Regions from separate parts of the Streptomyces sp. NPDC086549 genome, predicted to be linked through region 3. Evidence: riboswitches for the same ligand, from Rfam matches in the RefSeq annotation. Region 3 holds a riboswitch; each other region holds the start of a gene.
The links. Region 3 has a riboswitch for cyclic di-AMP ahead of ACIPSA_RS24590 (M23 family metallopeptidase). Riboswitches for the same ligand answer to the same signal wherever they lie in the genome.
Positions count from the first base shown of each region.

Region 1: another riboswitch for cyclic di-AMP. It lies ahead of ACIPSA_RS40095 (transglycosylase SLT domain-containing protein); the one in region 3 lies ahead of ACIPSA_RS24590 (M23 family metallopeptidase).
Region 2: another riboswitch for cyclic di-AMP. It lies ahead of ACIPSA_RS32390 (C40 family peptidase); the one in region 3 lies ahead of ACIPSA_RS24590 (M23 family metallopeptidase).
Region 4: another riboswitch for cyclic di-AMP. It lies ahead of ACIPSA_RS17500 (transglycosylase family protein); the one in region 3 lies ahead of ACIPSA_RS24590 (M23 family metallopeptidase).

Region 1 is NZ_JBIVBS010000017.1:198,404-202,625, reverse strand. It holds gene ACIPSA_RS40100 (polyprenyl synthetase family protein) at 1-746, opposite strand, end outside; cyclic di-AMP (ydaO/yuaA leader) riboswitch at 1,377-1,560, shown strand; gene ACIPSA_RS40095 (transglycosylase SLT domain-containing protein) at 1,564-2,058, shown strand; gene ACIPSA_RS40090 (HAD family hydrolase) at 2,079-2,885, opposite strand; gene ACIPSA_RS40085 (FAD-dependent oxidoreductase) at 3,084-4,222, opposite strand, start outside.
Region 2 is NZ_JBIVBS010000012.1:131,965-136,186, forward strand. It holds gene ACIPSA_RS32380 (ATP-dependent Clp protease proteolytic subunit) at 11-646, shown strand; gene ACIPSA_RS32385 (hypothetical protein) at 654-962, shown strand; cyclic di-AMP (ydaO/yuaA leader) riboswitch at 1,278-1,500, shown strand; gene ACIPSA_RS32390 (C40 family peptidase) at 1,504-1,977, shown strand; gene ACIPSA_RS32395 (LysE family translocator) at 2,047-2,673, opposite strand; gene ACIPSA_RS32400 (LysR family transcriptional regulator) at 2,806-3,729, shown strand; gene ACIPSA_RS32405 (ATP-binding protein) at 3,733-4,191, opposite strand.
Region 3 is NZ_JBIVBS010000007.1:427,062-431,283, forward strand. It holds gene ACIPSA_RS24580 (dihydrofolate reductase family protein) at 1-872, shown strand, start outside; tRNA gene ACIPSA_RS24585 (tRNA-Met) at 922-995, shown strand; cyclic di-AMP (ydaO/yuaA leader) riboswitch at 1,337-1,496, shown strand; gene ACIPSA_RS24590 (M23 family metallopeptidase) at 1,504-2,544, shown strand; gene ACIPSA_RS24595 (aldo/keto reductase) at 2,673-3,617, shown strand; gene ACIPSA_RS24600 (PrsW family intramembrane metalloprotease) at 3,643-4,222, opposite strand, start outside.
Region 4 is NZ_JBIVBS010000004.1:572,318-576,539, reverse strand. It holds gene eno (phosphopyruvate hydratase) at 1-1,280, opposite strand, end outside; gene ACIPSA_RS17500 (transglycosylase family protein) at 1,596-2,303, opposite strand; cyclic di-AMP (ydaO/yuaA leader) riboswitch at 2,308-2,476, opposite strand; gene ACIPSA_RS17495 (transglycosylase family protein) at 2,658-3,653, opposite strand; gene ACIPSA_RS17490 (cytochrome P450) at 3,870-4,222, opposite strand, start outside.

The sequences.
Region 1 (4,222 bases), on a different contig from region 3:
ACCGGAAGCGTCGGGATGCCCTCCCGCAGATCGGTGCCCGGCGTCTTCCCGGACTCGTGCGAGTCGGACGCGATGTCGAGCACGTCGTCCGCCAGCTGGAAGGCGACGCCGAGCCGTTCGCCGTACTGGGTCAGCACGTCGACGACCGTCTCGTCGGCCCCCGACATCATCGCCCCGAACCGGCACGACACGGCCACCAGCGACCCCGTCTTGCCGCCCAGCACGTCCAGGTAGTGCTCGACCGGATCCCGGCCGTCCGACGGCCCCGCCGTCTCCAGGATCTGTCCGGTGACCAGCCGCTCGAACGCGAGGGCCTGGACCCGCACCGCCTCGGGGCCGAGGTCGGCGAGGATCTGCGAGGCGCGGGCGAACAGGAAGTCACCCGTGAGGACGGCGACCGAGTTGCCCCAACGGGTGTTCGCGCTGTCCACCCCGCGGCGTACCGCCGCCTCGTCCATCACGTCGTCGTGGTACAGCGTCGCGAGGTGCGTCAGCTCGACGACCACGGCCGAGGGCACGACACCCGGCGCGTACGGGTCACCGAACTGCGCCGCGAGCATCACGAGCAGCGGCCGGAACCGCTTCCCGCCCGCCCTCACGAGGTGCTGCGCGGCCTCCGTGATGAACGGGACCTCGCTCTTGGTGGCTTCGAGCAAGCCTTCCTCGACAGCGGCCATTCCGGCCTGGACATCGGCTTCCAGAGCCTGGTCCCGCACGCTCAGCCCGAACGGCCCGACGACGGTCACGTGGGGTCTCCTGTCTGCTGGTGTCTGCTGGCGATTACACGGTTTGTCGATAGGTCGCTGCCATCACTCAAGTCAGCGTATCCGGTCAGGTTTCGATCACCGATAGCGCCCACGGTTACAGCCCAGGCGGTATCGGATCACGACCGGTATGTTCATGATCAGGAGATATGGTTCGATATTTATAGATTCACCACGATGTGACACTTTTCGTTCCTATATACCCGGTCTCCATGTACCCGGTGCCCACACCTGATCCACGTACCCGATCCATCGGACACGGTCCTCCGTCTGGCCGAACGAGGGCCGCCCCGACCACGGCCCACCACCCGATCCGGCGGTCGACCTCCCGGAACCGACCGGATCCGCCGTGACCTGCATGTCCGTTTCGCCGCGATTGTTATTCCGTGAGTTGGGTCACGTGGCCCCGATGGCGCACCGCACCCCCGACACCCGTTCCACCCTTTGCCCGTAAGTCAGTTGAGGCTTGGCACCCGCAAAGGATCAAGTACCTCATACGTATCAGACCAAGGTCAAATGGTGCGTTCTGTGAATCAGGTACTTGTTCCCGACATGTGCTCTCGCATAGCTTCCGAGCCTGTCAGGCGGACGCCTAATCCTGCCGCCGCCCGACGTAACCCATCGACGAACTCATTCGCGTAGGCAGGAGCGGGGGAACCAGGTAAGTCGCCGGGCCGGACGACACACGTCGCACGGAACGGCTAGGGGTGAAGTCGTGCCGCCTCACGGAGGCACGGCCGGGCACCTCCCCGCCCGAACCCGACAGCTCACCTCGCAGGCGACGGAGAGGAACTTCGCCATGCCTGCTGCCGCTCAGCACATCAGCACCCGCACGTCCCGCCTCATCCGCAAGCTCGCCTTCGCCGGCACCGGTGTCACGGTGCTCGCCGTCCCGCTGGTCTGCGCGACCACCGCCTCGGCCGCCCCGACGGCCACCACGGCCACCACGCCCGCCACGACCTTGGCCGGGTACCCGAACAACCTCGACGGCTGGATCCGCGAGTCCCTCGCGATCATGGCGGAGAAGCACATTCCGGGCACCTACAACGGCATCTACCGCAACATCATGCGTGAGTCCTCGGGCAACCCGCGGGCCATCAACCTGTGGGACTCCAACGCGGTCAAGGGCATCCCGTCCAAGGGCCTGCTCCAGGTCATCGACCCGACGTTCAACGCGTACCACGTGGCCGGAACGTCCTTCGACATCTACGACCCGGTCGCGAACATCACGGCCGCGTGCAACTACGCGGCCGCGCGGTACGGCTCCATGGACAACGTCAACAGCGCCTACTGACAGGCCCTGACTGACGCGGGTCAGGCGAAGAGTCTCTCGAGGACGACGGCGATGCCGTCGTCCTCGTTCGACAAGGTGACCTCGTCGGCGACCGCCCTCAGTTCGGGGTGGGCGTTGGCCATCGCCACTCCGTGGGCGGCCCACCGGAACATCGGGATGTCGTTGGGCATGTCCCCGAAGGCGAGGGCCTGTTCACGGCTCAGACCGAGGTGTTCGGCGGCCAGCGCCAGGCCCGTGGCCTTGGTGATGCCGCACGGCTGGAGCTCGACGGTCCCTGGCCCCGACATGGTGACCGTCGCCAGCGAACCCACGACTCCGCGCGCCGCGTCCGCCAACTCGTCGTCGGACAAGGACTGATGGCGGAGCAGGACCTTGCTGATGGGTTCGCACCAGAGGTCGTCGCGCCGCCGGACCCGTACGGCGGGCAGGGTCGGATGGGGCATCAGGTACCCGGGCTCGATGAGCGTGAGCCCATCCACTCCGTCCTGGTCGACGGCCGCGAACACCTGTCCCACCTCGGCCTCGATCTTGCCGAGCGCGGTCTCGGCGAGCTCCCGGTCCAAAGTGACCGACCACAGCAGACGGTCCGCGCCGGCGTCGTACAACTGCGCGCCCTGCCCGCACACCGCGAGCCCCTTGCCGCCGAGGTCCTCCAGCAGCGGCCGCACTCTCGGCGCCGGGCGCCCCGTCACCACGAGGTGCTGCGCGCCGGCCTCCACCGCCCGCGCGAGCGCCGCGCGGGACCGGTCGGAGAGGGTGTCGTCACCGCGCAGCAGCGTCCCGTCCAGGTCGGTGGCGATGAGTGTATAAGCGGGGGGAGCGGCCATGATCAGAGAATACGGACACCACGCCGCTCCGACTCACCCCCGTCCGGCCGCCTCACTCAGCCCCAAGTGGTGCCCGCGGGCTCCTTCCCTCCCCGTCTTCCCTCCCCATCGTGGTCTTCGCCATGATCAAGCCCCGCGGCTGTCGACAACGCTCGTGATCAATACACCCAGGGCCTGGGCCGGCGGCCCGGACGGATGTCAGCCGTGTGCCGCCACCAGGTGCTTCGCCAGCCGCGGGGAGGCGAACTCCGTGCCGCAGACGAAGCGCATCACCGGGCCGTAGGACGCGGCGGCCGGGAGGCCGGTGAAGTAGAGGCCGGGGACCGAGGAGACGTAGCCGGCGCCGAGCTTCGCGGCGCCGCGGCTCACCGTGAGCTGGGTGCGCAGTCCGTGGCCCAGGAAATCCATGGCCGCGATGTTCACGCGGTAGCCGGTGGCCGCGATGATGTGGTCGGCGGAGAGCCGGGTGGTACCGCCCGCGTGGGTGCGGACCGTGAGGACCGGGCTGCCGTCGGAGGCGTCCGCGCCCACCACCGCGCCGACCTCCTCGACCTGCACCTTGCCCTCGAAGCGGTCGCGCAGCCACCAGGCGCCGAGCGGGCCGAGGACCCGGCGTACCAGGTAGTGGCGGACCTGGGCCGGAAGGTAGCGGTAGGGGTGGGGGTAGTAGCTGAGGGCCCACAGGGACCAGGCCCGGCCGAAGGGAGATACCGGGCACAGCTTCGGCTGGTTCCAGGGCGGGGCGCCGAAGGCGACCTTGCCGTGACCGCGCGAGACCACGCGCACCTGTGCGCCCGCCTCCGCCGCCAGTGCCGCCGTCTCCAGCGCCGACTGGCCGGCGCCGATGACGATCAGTTCCTTGCCGGAGAAGCGTGTGAGGTCGTGGTGCTGGGAGCTGTGGGAGACCGGGCCCGTGGGGGTGGGTCCATCCGCCGCCGCCTTGGCGAGCTCCGCCGGGAGGTGGGCCAGGCCCGACAGGCCCGTCGCGACCACGACCGCGCGGGCCGTGAACAGCTCTCCCGAGTCCAGCTTGAGTTCGAACCCGGCGCTCTTGCCGCGGTCGACGGACACCACGCGCACCTGCTCCAGCTCGGGCACGAGCTTCTGCTGGAACCACTCGCCGTAGGCGATGAAGGTCTCGACCGGGATGATGTCCTCGTCGGTCACCAGCCGGCGGATGCCCGCCGCGTCGCAGTAGTCGGCGAGCGTGTGGCCGCGCTGCGGGCAGTCGAGGTTGGAGGCCGCCGGGGTCGACTTGAGGATCATTCCGGCGGGCATGTGGTCGCGCCAGCTCACCATGGGATCGCCGAAGACGCGGACGGGGATGCCGCGCGCCC
Region 2 (4,222 bases), on a different contig from region 3:
GGGGTATGTCATGACCCGATCGACCGCCCGCTACGTCCTGCCCGAGTTCACCGAGCGCACCAGCACCGGTCATCGCACGCTCGATCCGTACTCGAAGCTGCTGGAGGAGCGGATCGTGTTCCTCGGCACGCCGATCGACGACACTGCGGCGAACGATGTGATGGCGCAGTTCATGCACCTCGAGCACGCCGACCCCGACCGCGGCATCTCGCTGTACCTGAACTCGCCGGGCGGCTCGTTCAGTGCGATGGCGGCGATCTACGACACGATGCGGTACATCAACTGCGACGTGGAGACGATCTGCCTGGGGCAGGCCGGCTCGTCCGCCGCGGTCCTGCTCGCCGCCGGCACGCCGGGCAAGCGGTTCGCGCTGCCGGGCGCGCGCATGCTGCTCCGGCAGCCGTCGCTGCCCGAGCCGGTGGAGGGGCAGCCGAGCGACCTCGACATCCAGGCCAGGGAGTTGGACCGGGTCCGCGTACTCCTCGAAGGAATGCTCGTTCAGCACACGGGACGCAGTCCGCAGCAGGTCCACGAGGATCTGGAGCGGGACCTGATCCTGGACGCGCGAGGCGCGCTGGAATACGGGCTGGTGGACGGGATCATCCCCAGCCGCAAGGCGTCCCGCACCGCGCCGGGCGGAAGGTGAGCCGCCGATGCTGCCTCCGGAGCTGCCGCCCCTGCCCGCCCTGACCCGGGCCGAGGGCGAACTGATCGACCGTTACCTCGACGCGGTCGACCTGCTGGGCCGGATCAACCCGGCACAGCACGGGGACACGTACCGCGGGCTGCGGGCCGCCCAGGCGCTGGTCCGTACCGCGGCGGACCTGCGTGACGCGCTGGCCCTGATGCACCAGCGGGGCGAGAGGGAACTGCACGCGGACACTCTCGCGCGGGCGATGCGGGTGCTGGACGGCGAGCGCCGCACCGCGCGGGTCACCGTCCCGCCCGTTGGCGCGGGTTGACGCACGCCCGTCCGGTGCCGATCCCGTGCGGAGTTGAAACGGCCCAAAAGGCTTACCCCCGTTCGGAGTAGTCGAGCGTCCGTTCGTGAGGCCGTCGGAGTTGCGCAACACGCCTGCCCGAGACGGACGGTGAGGTGCTTCGATGCTGGTCCGGAGGTCCTTCACCCCCTCGATCATGACTCGAACACAGCAGTGTCCACCCGAACGGGTGAGTGGTGAGTAACGCCACAAATCCCCGATTCCATTGGGTATTTCGGACACCTGTGAGTGAAGATCCCTGTCTGACGACAAGCCCCCGCCACACCGGCGGGGCGGTCCGGGCGGACGCCGAATCCTGCCGCCGCCCGGATGACCGGTCGACAGGAGTGGATCGGCAGGAGTGGAGGACCCAAGCAAGACGGGTCGCCGGAACGGATGTTCGTTCGTCTGTTTGTTCGTTCCGAGCAGCCCTTGGGGTGAAGCCGTGGCAACACGGCCGGGCAACTTCGCCAGCCCGAATCCGACAGGTCATCCTTCACAGGCGGCTGACGAAGGGTTGCGCATGACTGCGCTCAATCGTGTCCCGTCGCTCATGGCCCGGGCCGGTACGGCCTCGGCCCTCACCATCGCCGCCGTGGGCGGCTCGATCGTGGTCCCGGGTGTCGCCACCGACGCCTCGGCCGCGACGATGGCGACGAAGGCACTCCAGGTCGCGGCCTCCAAGAAGGGGTCGCCCTACAAGTGGGGCGCCACCGGGCCGCGGAGGTTCGACTGCTCCGGGCTGACGCTGTACTCGTACAAGAAGGCGGGCAAGGCCCTGCCCCGTACGGCCGCCCAGCAGTACAACAAGACGCACCACATCTCGGCCAGGAGCCGCAAGGCCGGAGACCTGGTGTTCTTCCACTCTGGCTCCAGCGTCTACCACGTCGGCATCTACGCCGGCAAAGGGAAGATCTGGCACGCCCCGAAGAGCGGGGACGTGGTGAAGCTGGAGAAGATCTGGACGAGGAGCGTCTGGTACGGCCGGGTCAGCTGACCCGCCGAGGGGGTGACGGCTCCTGCCGGGCCGCCACCCCTTCGGTTCCCGGCCCGGCCTGATGCGGTGTCACGCCAGGAGCGTCAGGACCGGTTCGACGAGCAGGGCCGCGCCCAGGGCCGTCAGCGCGACTCCGGTGCCCGTCTGCAGGACCCTGGCGGCCCGCGGCCGGCGCAGCCACCGGCCGAGACGGTCGACCAGCAGGGCCACCACCTGGAACCAGGCCAGCGCCAGCGCGCACACGATCAGCGCGAGCAGCAGCGTCCTGGGGAGCGCCGCGTGGCCCGACGGGACGAACTGCGGCAGCAGGCTCAGGAAGGTCAGTGAGGCCTTGGGGTTGAGGACGTTGGTGACGAATCCCTGCCTGAGGGGGCGCGTCTTGGCCGCCGCGGCCGCCTCGGGCTCCCCCGTGGGCCCGCGCAGCGTCCACAGGGTCCGGACGCCGAGATGGAGGACGTAGGCGCCGCCCAGCAGCTGCAGCGCGCGGAACAGCGCCGGAACGGCCACCAGCACGGTGGCGACCCCGGCGACCGCCAGCGTGGTGTGCACCAGGAGCCCTCCCGCGATGCCGAGCGCGCAGACCGCGCCGGCCTGGCGGGAGACCAACGCGTTGCGTACGACGACCGTGAAGTCCGCACCCGGCATGGCGACGAGTCCGGCCGCGATGCCGGTGAAGGCGATGAGCTGTCCATCCATGGCGTCCAGCCTGCCCGGCCGAGGCCTTCAGCAGGTATTTCGAATAGTCTGGGTAGTCCTTAAGCAATCCTTTGGGCTCGCGCCTTCAGGCACGCGCCTTCAGACAGGCACCTCCAGGCAGGCGATCCGGCCATGTACGACCCGACACGACTCGCGGCCCTCGTCGCCGTCGCGGAAGCGGGATCGATCACCCGTGCCGCGGAGCGCCTCGGCTACACGCCTCCCGCGCTCTCCCAGCAGCTGGCCAAGCTGGAACGGGAGGCGGGCACGGCGCTGCTCGTCCGCCACCACCGTGGGGCACGGCTGACGGACGCCGGTGAGCTGCTGGCGGCACGGGCCCGCCGGGTCCTCGACGAGCTGGAGCAGGCCCGGCACGAGCTGGCGCGGCTGGCCGGGGTGTCGGGCGGCGCCCTCCGGCTGGGAACCTTTCCCACCGCGGGCGTCCATCTGCTTCCGCCGGCGCTCAGCGCGTTCCGCCGGGCGCATCCGCACGTCGAGCTGTCGGTCGCGGACTACGACCCTCCGGCGGGCATGACGGCGGTGGCGGCCGGGGAGGTGGACCTGGCCCTGACGCACACGTATCACCCGGCCGAGTCCGTCCCCGTGCCGTCCTCGGTCGGCCTGGAGCCGGTCCTGGTCGAGGAGCTGGTGCTGGTGACCTCCCCGGGTCACGAACTGAGCAGCGCCTCCTCCCGGCTTCCGCTGGCCGGGCTCGCCGGGCAGCCGCTGGTCAGCATGGCGCCGCACCATGCGGCCCGGCGTGCGGTGGAGGCCCTCCTGGTCGAGGCCGGGGCCGCTCCGGCGCTGCTGGTGCCGACCCCCGGGTACGCCGTGGTGTGCGCGCTGGTGAGTGCCGGGCTCGGGGTGGCGGTCGTACCGGAGATGGTGGCCCGGACGGCGGTGACTCCGGTCGGGGTGCGCCCGCTGGAAGGGGGAGAGTTGCGGCGTACGATCTCGGTCGCGTACCGGGCCGACGGCTCGACGCCCGCCGCGGACGCCTTCCGGGCCCTGCTGCGGGGCGCGTTCGGGCGTGCGCACCAGACACAGGGGGTGTGAGTGCTACGGCTCCTGTTGTCCCGCGGCCGTGACCGGCTGGGCCGGTACTGTCCAGGGCAGTTCGATGGAGACGGTCTTGCCGCCCTCGCGGGTGGGCCGGACCCGTAGCTTGCCACCGCACTCGACGGTGAGCCAGCGGATGATGACCATGCCCCGGCCGTTGTCCTGCTGGACAGCTGCGGGGAGTCTCTTCGGGAAGCGCGGATGGCTGTCGGTGACGCCGATGCGCAGGTGTTCGTCGCGGTCGAGCGCGATGTCCACCGTGAAGGTGGGTGACTGCCCGAAGGTGTGCTGTACGGCATTGGTGGTGAGTTCGGAGACGATGAGCCGGATGGTGTCGGCCACTTCCGTGTCCGGGGGCAGGCCCCATTCCGCGAGGGTGGCGATCACGTAGGAGCGGGCGGCGGAGACCGAGGCGGGATCGCTCGGCAGAGTGATGGATGCTTCCAGATGGTCTGCCATGGCGACGTCGTCCCTTTCCCACGGGACCGGA
Region 3 (4,222 bases):
CCGGCGATCTGGACCCGGACGCGAAGTTCTGGCACACGGGCGGCGAGAAGGTCCTCTACACGACGGAGAAGGGCGCCGAACGCGCACGGGGACTCGGCCTCGCCGCCGACATCGTCCCGCTGGGCCCCGACCTCGACTGGCGAGCACTGCTCACGCACCTGTACGCGGAGCGCGGGGTGCGCCGCCTGATGGTCGAGGGCGGCGGCACCATCCACACCCAGCTGCTGCGCCAAGGCCTCGCCGACGAACTCCAGCTGGTCCTCGCCCCGCTCTTCGTGGGGGATCCGGGGGCGCCCCGGCTGTTCGGCCCCGGGGGCTACCAGGGCGGGCGGCTGCGGCTCGCGGAGACGCGCCGCATCGAGGACGTCGTGCTGATGCGCTACGAGCCGACAGCGCCCGGCACCGGGGCGTCGGTCACCGCGGCGGACCGGCACTGGATGCGCATCGCCTGCGAGCTGGCGGCGCTGTGCCCGCCCTCGGAGACGGCGTTCAGCGTGGGCGCGGTCGTGGTCGCCGCGGACGGGACCGAGCTGGCGCGGGGCCACTCGCGGGAGGGCGACGACCCGGTCGTGCACGCCGAGGAGGCGGCGCTGGCCAAGATCGACCCGGCCGACCCGAGGCTGGCCGCCGCCACGGTGTACAGCAGCCTGGAGCCCTGCGCCCGGCGGGCCTCGCGGCCCGCTCCCTGCGCGCGGCTGATCCTGGAGGCGGGGGTACGGCGGGTGGTCACCGCATGGCGGGAGCCGGACACGTTCGTGGCGGGGGCCGACGGCAGCGGGCTGCTGGCGGGCCAGGGCGTCGACGTCGTCGTACTGCCCGAGTACGAGGGCCGGGCCAAGGCGCCGAACCGCCATCTGCTGGCCCGCGAATAAACCCGTGCACTTGCACCCCTGAGCATGGCGTATGCTTAAGGCACACCGACGCGGGGTGGAGCAGCTCGGTAGCTCGCTGGGCTCATAACCCAGAGGTCGCAGGTTCAAATCCTGTCCCCGCTACTCAAGGCTCAGGGCCGGAATCCAGTACACGGATTCCGGCCCTGAGTGTTTGCTGTGTTTTCTGTGTGTTCCGTGAACCAGCCCGTGGACCGGCCCGTGAACCAGTCCGAATATCACGAAGAGTGACCGGATGGCAGCCCTCCGCGTAACATCCGAGTCACCATCAAAACCGCGGTGACTCATGTACCGCGGTCAACTCGCCCGTTTTTCGCCGGTCATGGCGTGTAAGTCCCGCACGAAAAACATTAACGATCAAGCAGAACAGCTTGGAATCTGACACGGGGGTCTATTAACGTTCGATAACGCAGCGCGGTCGTCCCAGCCGTCACAAGAGTCGGCTCCGTGCGCACGCGCCGAATCCCGCGAGGGAACCGGGGAACCACCACCTTGGGGTGAATCACGCGGAAGCCGCCGTGGAGCAACGGCCGGTATACGCGCGTAGGAGACCTTCCTGCTCCGAACCCGTCAGCTAACCCGGTAGGCGGCGGAAGGAAAGGAGTGCGCCCGCGTGGCGTCCAACCGGCCTGCCCCCACAGCCCCGTTCGTGCCGAGTGAGCACACCGAGACCTTCGGTTACGGCAGCTACCGCACCGACGAGGGCCCCTGGGAGGAATGGAACCCCACCGAGGAGTCCATCAGCCCGGTACGCGGCCGGCACCGCGTCGCCAAGCAGCGCGGCGGCGGCGGACTCGCCCGCAGCTCCACGGTCCTGGGCGTCGGCGTCATAGCCGCCGTCGGCGCGGGCGGCATGGCCAGCGCCAACACCGGCAAGCCGCCGGTGTCCATCTCCATGCCCGACCTGCCCTCCGTCGGCTCCCTGCTCGGCGACGACGCCTCCTCGGACGCCCCCAAGGGCTCCGCCACCCCCCTCAGCAACGTCGGCATGACCTCCGCCGACAGCGCCCAGGGCGCCTCCGACGCCGGTGAGGCGCTGCGCAACCGCATCATGGCCCAGGCCGAGAGGCAGCAGGGCCAGGTCGACAGCAAGGCCGCCGCCGCTGTCGTGGCCGCCGCCGACAAGCAGGTCGCCGACGCGGCCGCCAAGGCGGAGAAGGCCGCCGCGGCCAAGGCCGCCGACAGCAAGGCGGCGGCGGAGGCCGCGGCCAAGAAGAAGGCCGAGGCCGAGCGGCTGGCCCGGCTGGCCAAGCAGTACACGCTGCCGACCTCCTCGTACACGATCACCTCGACCTTCGGTGAGGCCGGCGCCATGTGGTCGTCCGGCTACCACACCGGCCTCGACTTCGCCGCGCCCACGGGCACGCTCATCAAGGCCATTCACAGCGGCACGATCACCGAGGCGGGCTGGGCAGGCTCCTACGGCTACCGCACGATCCTCACCCTCGACGACGGCACCGAGCTGTGGTTCTGCCACCAGTCCTCGATCAGCGTCTCGGTCGGGCAGAAGGTCGGCACCGGCGACGTCATCGGCCGCGTGGGCGCCACCGGCAACGTCACCGGCCCGCACCTGCACCTGGAGGTCCACCCCGGCGGCCAGGCCACCGGCATCGACCCGATGACGTGGCTCCGCAGCAGGGGCGTCAACCCCTGAGACACCTCTTCGATCCCCGGCAGTCCTGACGACACCCCCCCGACGTCAGGGCTGCCGGTCAGGTGTTTACGGGATCTTTGCGGGTGCGTCCGGAATCTTCCGTTCTGCTGTGGCCGTTGTCACAGAACATGACTTCCCTTCGTAAACTCGGCTCCTCCGACCTCGAGGTCTTCCCGCTCGCCCTCGGCGGCAACGTCTTCGGGTGGACCGCCGACGAGGCCTCCTCCTTCGCCGTCCTGGACGCCTACGCGGCCGCCGGCGGCAATTTCGTCGACACCGCGGACTCCTACTCGGCGTGGGTCGAGGGCCACACGGGCGGCGAGTCCGAGACGATCGTCGGCAAGTGGACCAAGGCCCGCGGCAACCGTTCCGACGTGGTGATCGCGACCAAGGTGAGCCAGCACCCCGATTTCCAGGGCCTGTCCGCCGCGAACATCAGGGCCGCGGCCGACGCCTCCCTCCGCCGCCTGGACACCGACTACATCGATCTCTACTACACCCACTTCGACAAGCCCGAAGTGCCGGTCGAGGAGATCATCGGCGCGCTGGACGAGCTGGTGAAGGCGGGCAAGGTACGGCACATTGCCGCCTCCAACATCACCCCGGAGCGCCTCCAGGCCTCCCTGGACTTCTCCGACCGCGAGGGCCTGGCGCGGTACGTGGCGCTCCAGCCGCACTACAACCTCGTCTCCCGCGACACCTACGAGGGCCCCCTGCAGGACGTCGTCATCCGCAGCGGCCTCGCGGCCGTCCCGTACTTCGCCCTGGCCGCCGGCTTCCTCACGGGCAAGTACCGGCCCGGTACGACGGTGGACAGCGCGCGTGCCCAGGGCGCCGCGAAGCACCTCGCCACCGAGCGCGGCCCACGGGTGCTCACCGCGCTGGACGAGATCGCCGCCGCGCACGGGGCTCCTGTCGCCACGGTCGCCCTCGCCTGGCTGGCCGCCCAGCCGACGGTGACGGCCCCGATCGCCTCGGCACGCACGGTGGAGCAGCTTCCGGCGCTGCTGGAAGTGGCCGAGCTGCGGCTGTCGGAGGAGGAACTGGGGAGGCTGACGGAGGCGTCGGCGTAACCGGCCTGCCGTTCCTGCCGGCCCGCTACGACCGGTAGGGGTTGTATGCGGGATACGGCGCCGTCGGGTATCCGTACGGGAGTGGCATCCCGTACGGCACCGGTGGCCCGTACACCGGCCGTGGCGCGGCCGTCCGTGCCGCGTACTCCATCGCCGGACGTGCGACGTGCCGCAGCTCCCACAGCTCCGCGAGCAACTCCCGCTCCCGTGCCACGTAGTCGGCCCCCGCACGGCCCCGCAGCCCGCGGCGCCGCAGGAACGCCAGCTTCGTCGCGTACGCCTCGTACTGCCCCACGGCGCGCGCCGCCGGCTTGCCCAGGTGGTGGCCGGCGTAGTCCCGGGCCATCTGGCGCGCCCGCATCGAGCCGAGCACGAACGGCTCGGCGGGGCCCAGCCACCCGGCGAAGACGTACGCCGGCAGCTCCTCCCGTACGGTCCGCAGCTCGCGCTGCCGCGTCCAGATCGCCAGCCAGGTCAGCAGCCCGAACGAGGGCACCATGAACGCCCCGTACACGGCGAAGAATCCGTACGGTCCGAAGGTCGAGGAGCCGTTCCAGAACGCGTGCATGCTCATCGCGAGCAGCAGTCCGCCGAGCGGCAGCAGC
Region 4 (4,222 bases), on a different contig from region 3:
TTGAAGCGCGGGAAGGCGCTGCGGCCGGCGTACACCGCCGCGTCGTCGAGGATCTCCTCGATGCGCAGCAGCTGGTTGTACTTGGCGACGCGGTCCGAGCGGGCCGGGGCGCCGGTCTTGATCTGGCCGCAGTTCACGGCGACGGCGAGGTCGGCGATGGTGACGTCCTCGGTCTCGCCGGAGCGGTGGGACATCATGCACTTGAAGCCGTTGCGCTGGGCCATCTCGACGGCGTCCAGGGTCTCGGTCAGCGAGCCGATCTGGTTCACCTTGACGAGCAGGGCGTTGGCGGAGCCCTCCTCGATGCCACGGGCCAGGCGCTCCGGGTTGGTGACGAACAGGTCGTCGCCGACGATCTGGACCTTGTCGCCCAGCTTGTCGGTGATGACCTTCCAGCCGGCCCAGTCGTCCTCGAACAGCGGGTCCTCGATGGAGACGAGCGGGTAGGCCGCCACGAGCTCCTCGTAGTACTCGGTCATCTCGGCGGCCGAGCGGGACTTGCCCTCGAACTCGTACTTGCCGTCCTTGTAGAACTCGGACGCGGCGACGTCGAGGGCGAGCGCGATCTGCTCGCCGGGGATGTAGCCGGCCTGCTTGATGGCCTCGAGGATGAGGTCGAGGGCGGCGCGGTTGGACTCGAGGTTCGGGGCGAAGCCGCCCTCGTCGCCGAGACCGGTGGACAGGCCCTTGCTCTTCAGGACCTTCTTCAGGGTGTGGTAGACCTCGGCGCCCCAGCGCAGGGCCTCGGAGAAGGACTCCGCGCCGATCGGGGCGATCATGAACTCCTGGATGTCCACGTTGGAGTCGGCGTGCGAGCCGCCGTTCAGGATGTTCATCATCGGCACCGGCAGCAGGTGCGCGTTCGGGCCGCCCAGGTAGCGGAAGAGGGGGAGGTCGCTGGCCTCGGAGGCGGCGTGGGCGACGGCGAGGGAGACGCCGAGGATGGCGTTGGCGCCGAGCGAGCCCTTGTTGTCGGTGGCGTCCAGGTCGAACATCGCCTGGTCGATCAGGCGCTGCTCGGTGGCGTCGTAGCCGACCAGCTCCGGGCCGATCTGCTCGATCACGGCGAGGACGGCCTTCTCGACGCCCTTGCCCAGGTAGCGGTTCGGGTCACCGTCGCGGAGCTCGATGGCCTCGAAGGCACCGGTGGAGGCGCCGGACGGAACGGCGGCACGACCCGTGCTGCCGTCGTCGAGGCCTACCTCGACCTCGACCGTGGGGTTGCCTCGGGAGTCCAGGATTTCCCGGGCTACGACGACGTCGATGGACGGCACGAGCATCTCCTTCTTGGGATGTGACGCTGGAAGTGCGGGGCTGGTGTGCCTTGCGACTAGAGCCTAGCCGTCCCCGGGCCATCGGCCACCGACCGACCGTCCCGCGGACAGGGAGACGGTACACATTGTTTCCGGTCGGAACAAAGGGGCGGACGAAAACGGGTGGAGCACCACTGGTGCAAAGAGAAACCCCGCTCCGGTGCGTACGGGGGAAAACGCACCGGAACGGGGAGACCGTGGGGACGGGGGGCGACCCCCACGTGTCCCCCACTGTGGGGGACACGGTTGTGAGGGGGCTGTGGTTCAGCTGCCCGCCGCGTATTACTTCAGATGCAGCTGCTGACCCGGGTAGATGAGGTCCGCGTCCTGGACGATGTCCTTGTTCAGCTTGAACAGCTTCTGCCAGCCGCCCTTGACCTTGTGCTTCGCGGCGATCGTGCTCAGGGTGTCACCCTTGACGACCTTGTACTCGCCGTCGCCCTTCTTGACCTTCTTGCCGGTCGGGGTGGTGACGGTCTTGCTCGCGGCCGGGCGCTTCGCGGAGCGGGTGGCGGCCTGCTGCTCGGTCGAACGGGTGGCGGTGCTCGCGGAGGAGCCGCTGCTCGTGGAGGGGCTCGAGGAGGCGTTCGAGGAGCTGCCGCCAGTGTAAGCAGCGCCGGACAGGCCCTTGCCGCAGACCGGCCAGGCACCCTTGCCCTGCGCGGCGAGAACCTTCTCGGCGATCTCGATCTGCTGCGCCTTGGTGGCCTTGTCGGCGGTGCCGGCGTACTTCGCGCCGCCGTACGCGGCCCACGTCGAGGCGGAGAACTGCAGTCCGCCGTAGTAGCCGTTTCCGGTGTTGATGGCCCAGTTACCGCCGGACTCGCACTGGGCGACGGCGTCCCACTCGGAGGCGGTGGCCGCGGAGGCGGTACCGGAGGCCATCAGCGGGGCGGCGATGGCGGCGCCGGTGACACCGGCGAGCGCGATGGCGCGGGTGGCCTTGGCCTTGGAGGGACGACGGTGCTTGCCCTTGGCGGAAAACAGCATGAATGGATCCCCTCACCGACGCCTGCGAGGTGAGCTGTCGGGTTCGGGCCGGTTGAGTTGCCCGGCCACACCTCCGCTGGGAGGCGTGGCTCCACCCCTAGCCGCCCCGGCTCAACTGTCCGGCGCGGCACTTACCTTGGGTCCCCCGCTCCTGCCTGCGGCGCTTTACGCGTCGACTGTTCCCGGGCAGCCGCTGGCAGGATTCGGCGTTGCGACAGCCGGGGCTCGTGGTGACGAGCGTCATGACCGTAGACACGCGATCCGGGGAATTTCAAAGACGATCAGGGCTTCTGAGACTCATCCCACACTTTCACCAAATCAGACATTCGGCGCGAAGTGGGACGTCAACTCCCGCTATTTTCCACCCTTTTCGGCGCCGAGTTCCAGGGTCTGACCGGGAGTGATGTCATTCGGGTCGGCCCCGATGGCCGCCTTGTTGGCGGCGTAGAGCGCGCGCCATCCGCCGTCGAGGCCAAGGGAGTCGGCGATGGACGCGAGGGTGTCGCCGTCGCGAACCGTGTAGCCCTGCGAGGCGTGACGGCCCGACGACTCGGCACCCTGTCCGTTTGCTTCGCTTTCGTCCGCACTGACACCACGGTGGCGGCCACCGCCGATCGCGCCGGTGTCGACCAGGCTCCAAGACCCCCCGTCCTGCCACGAGTTGTCCGAGTCGTCGGATTTGACCGTTTCTGTGGGCGAGCTGCCGCTTCCCTGCGAGCCGTTCGAACCGGAAGATTCCGACTTGTCCGACTTGCTGGAATCGGCAGAGCCCTTGGACCCGTGCTTCGCGTCGGCACCCTTGCCCGCACCGGCCTTCGACGAGGAGGAGCCCTTCGACGAGGAGTCCGACCCCGAGGACGAGTGAGACGAGTCGGACGAGCCGGAGGAATCCGACGAATCGGAGGAGCCGGACGAGTCACCGGAGTCGGACGATCCGGATGACCCGACACCCGGGTCGACGTCGACCGACCCGGAGTCCGAGGTGAGCCCGGAGAGCAGTGCGCAGGTGGCCCAGGGGGTGGTGCCCTGGTCGTCCAGGATCTTCTCGGCGACGGCTATCTGCTGCGAGCGACTGGCCTCGTCGGGGCTGGAGGCGTAGTCGAGGCCGCCGTACTTGTCCCAGTCGTCCTGGGACATCTGCAGGCCGCCGTAGTACCCGTTTCCGGTGTCGGCACTCCAGGAGCCGCCGCTCTCGCACTCGGCCACCTTGTCCCATGTGGTGCCGTCGGCCGCGTTGGCGCTCGCCGCGCCGAGCAGCGGGATGGCGATGGCGGAGCCGGCCACTCCGGCCGCGACGAGGAGGGCCGGAGCCTGACGGGGGCGACGGTGACGACCGTTCCCGGAAATCATGCGGAAGCCTTTCGTGCGACAGCGGTGACCCGCGCGGTACATGAAGCCGACGTGCCGCGCTGATCAGTGAACGTATCGGCAGACGATCACTTGTCACAAGTTAATGCCGCGCAGATCACGTGAAGATCACGGTGTTGAGCGTCTGTCATCTTCCTGCCCCGGGCGGGCACCTCGGGTGATATGCGGCCGGTCCGCGGAATATCCCACTCCGGTCGATTACCGGACGGGTGTGAACTCCACGGGCAAGGTGCGCAGTCCACGCATGATGAGCCCGCCGCGCCACCGCAAATCGGCCGGATCCACCGCGAGTCGGAGGTCGGGCAGGCGGGTGAGGAGGGTGGCGAGCGCGGTCTGGCCCTCAAGGCGGGCGAGCGGAGCACCGAGGCAGTAGTGGATGCCGTGGCCGTATCCGAGGTGTTGGTTGTCACGCCGTCCCAGGTCGAGGACGTCCGGGTCGGCGAATCTCTCCGGGTCCCGGTCGGCGGCCGCGAGGACGACGAGGACGGGGTCGCCAGGTGCGATGTCCTGCCCGCCGATGGTGAGCGGCTCGGTGGCGAACCGCCAGGTGG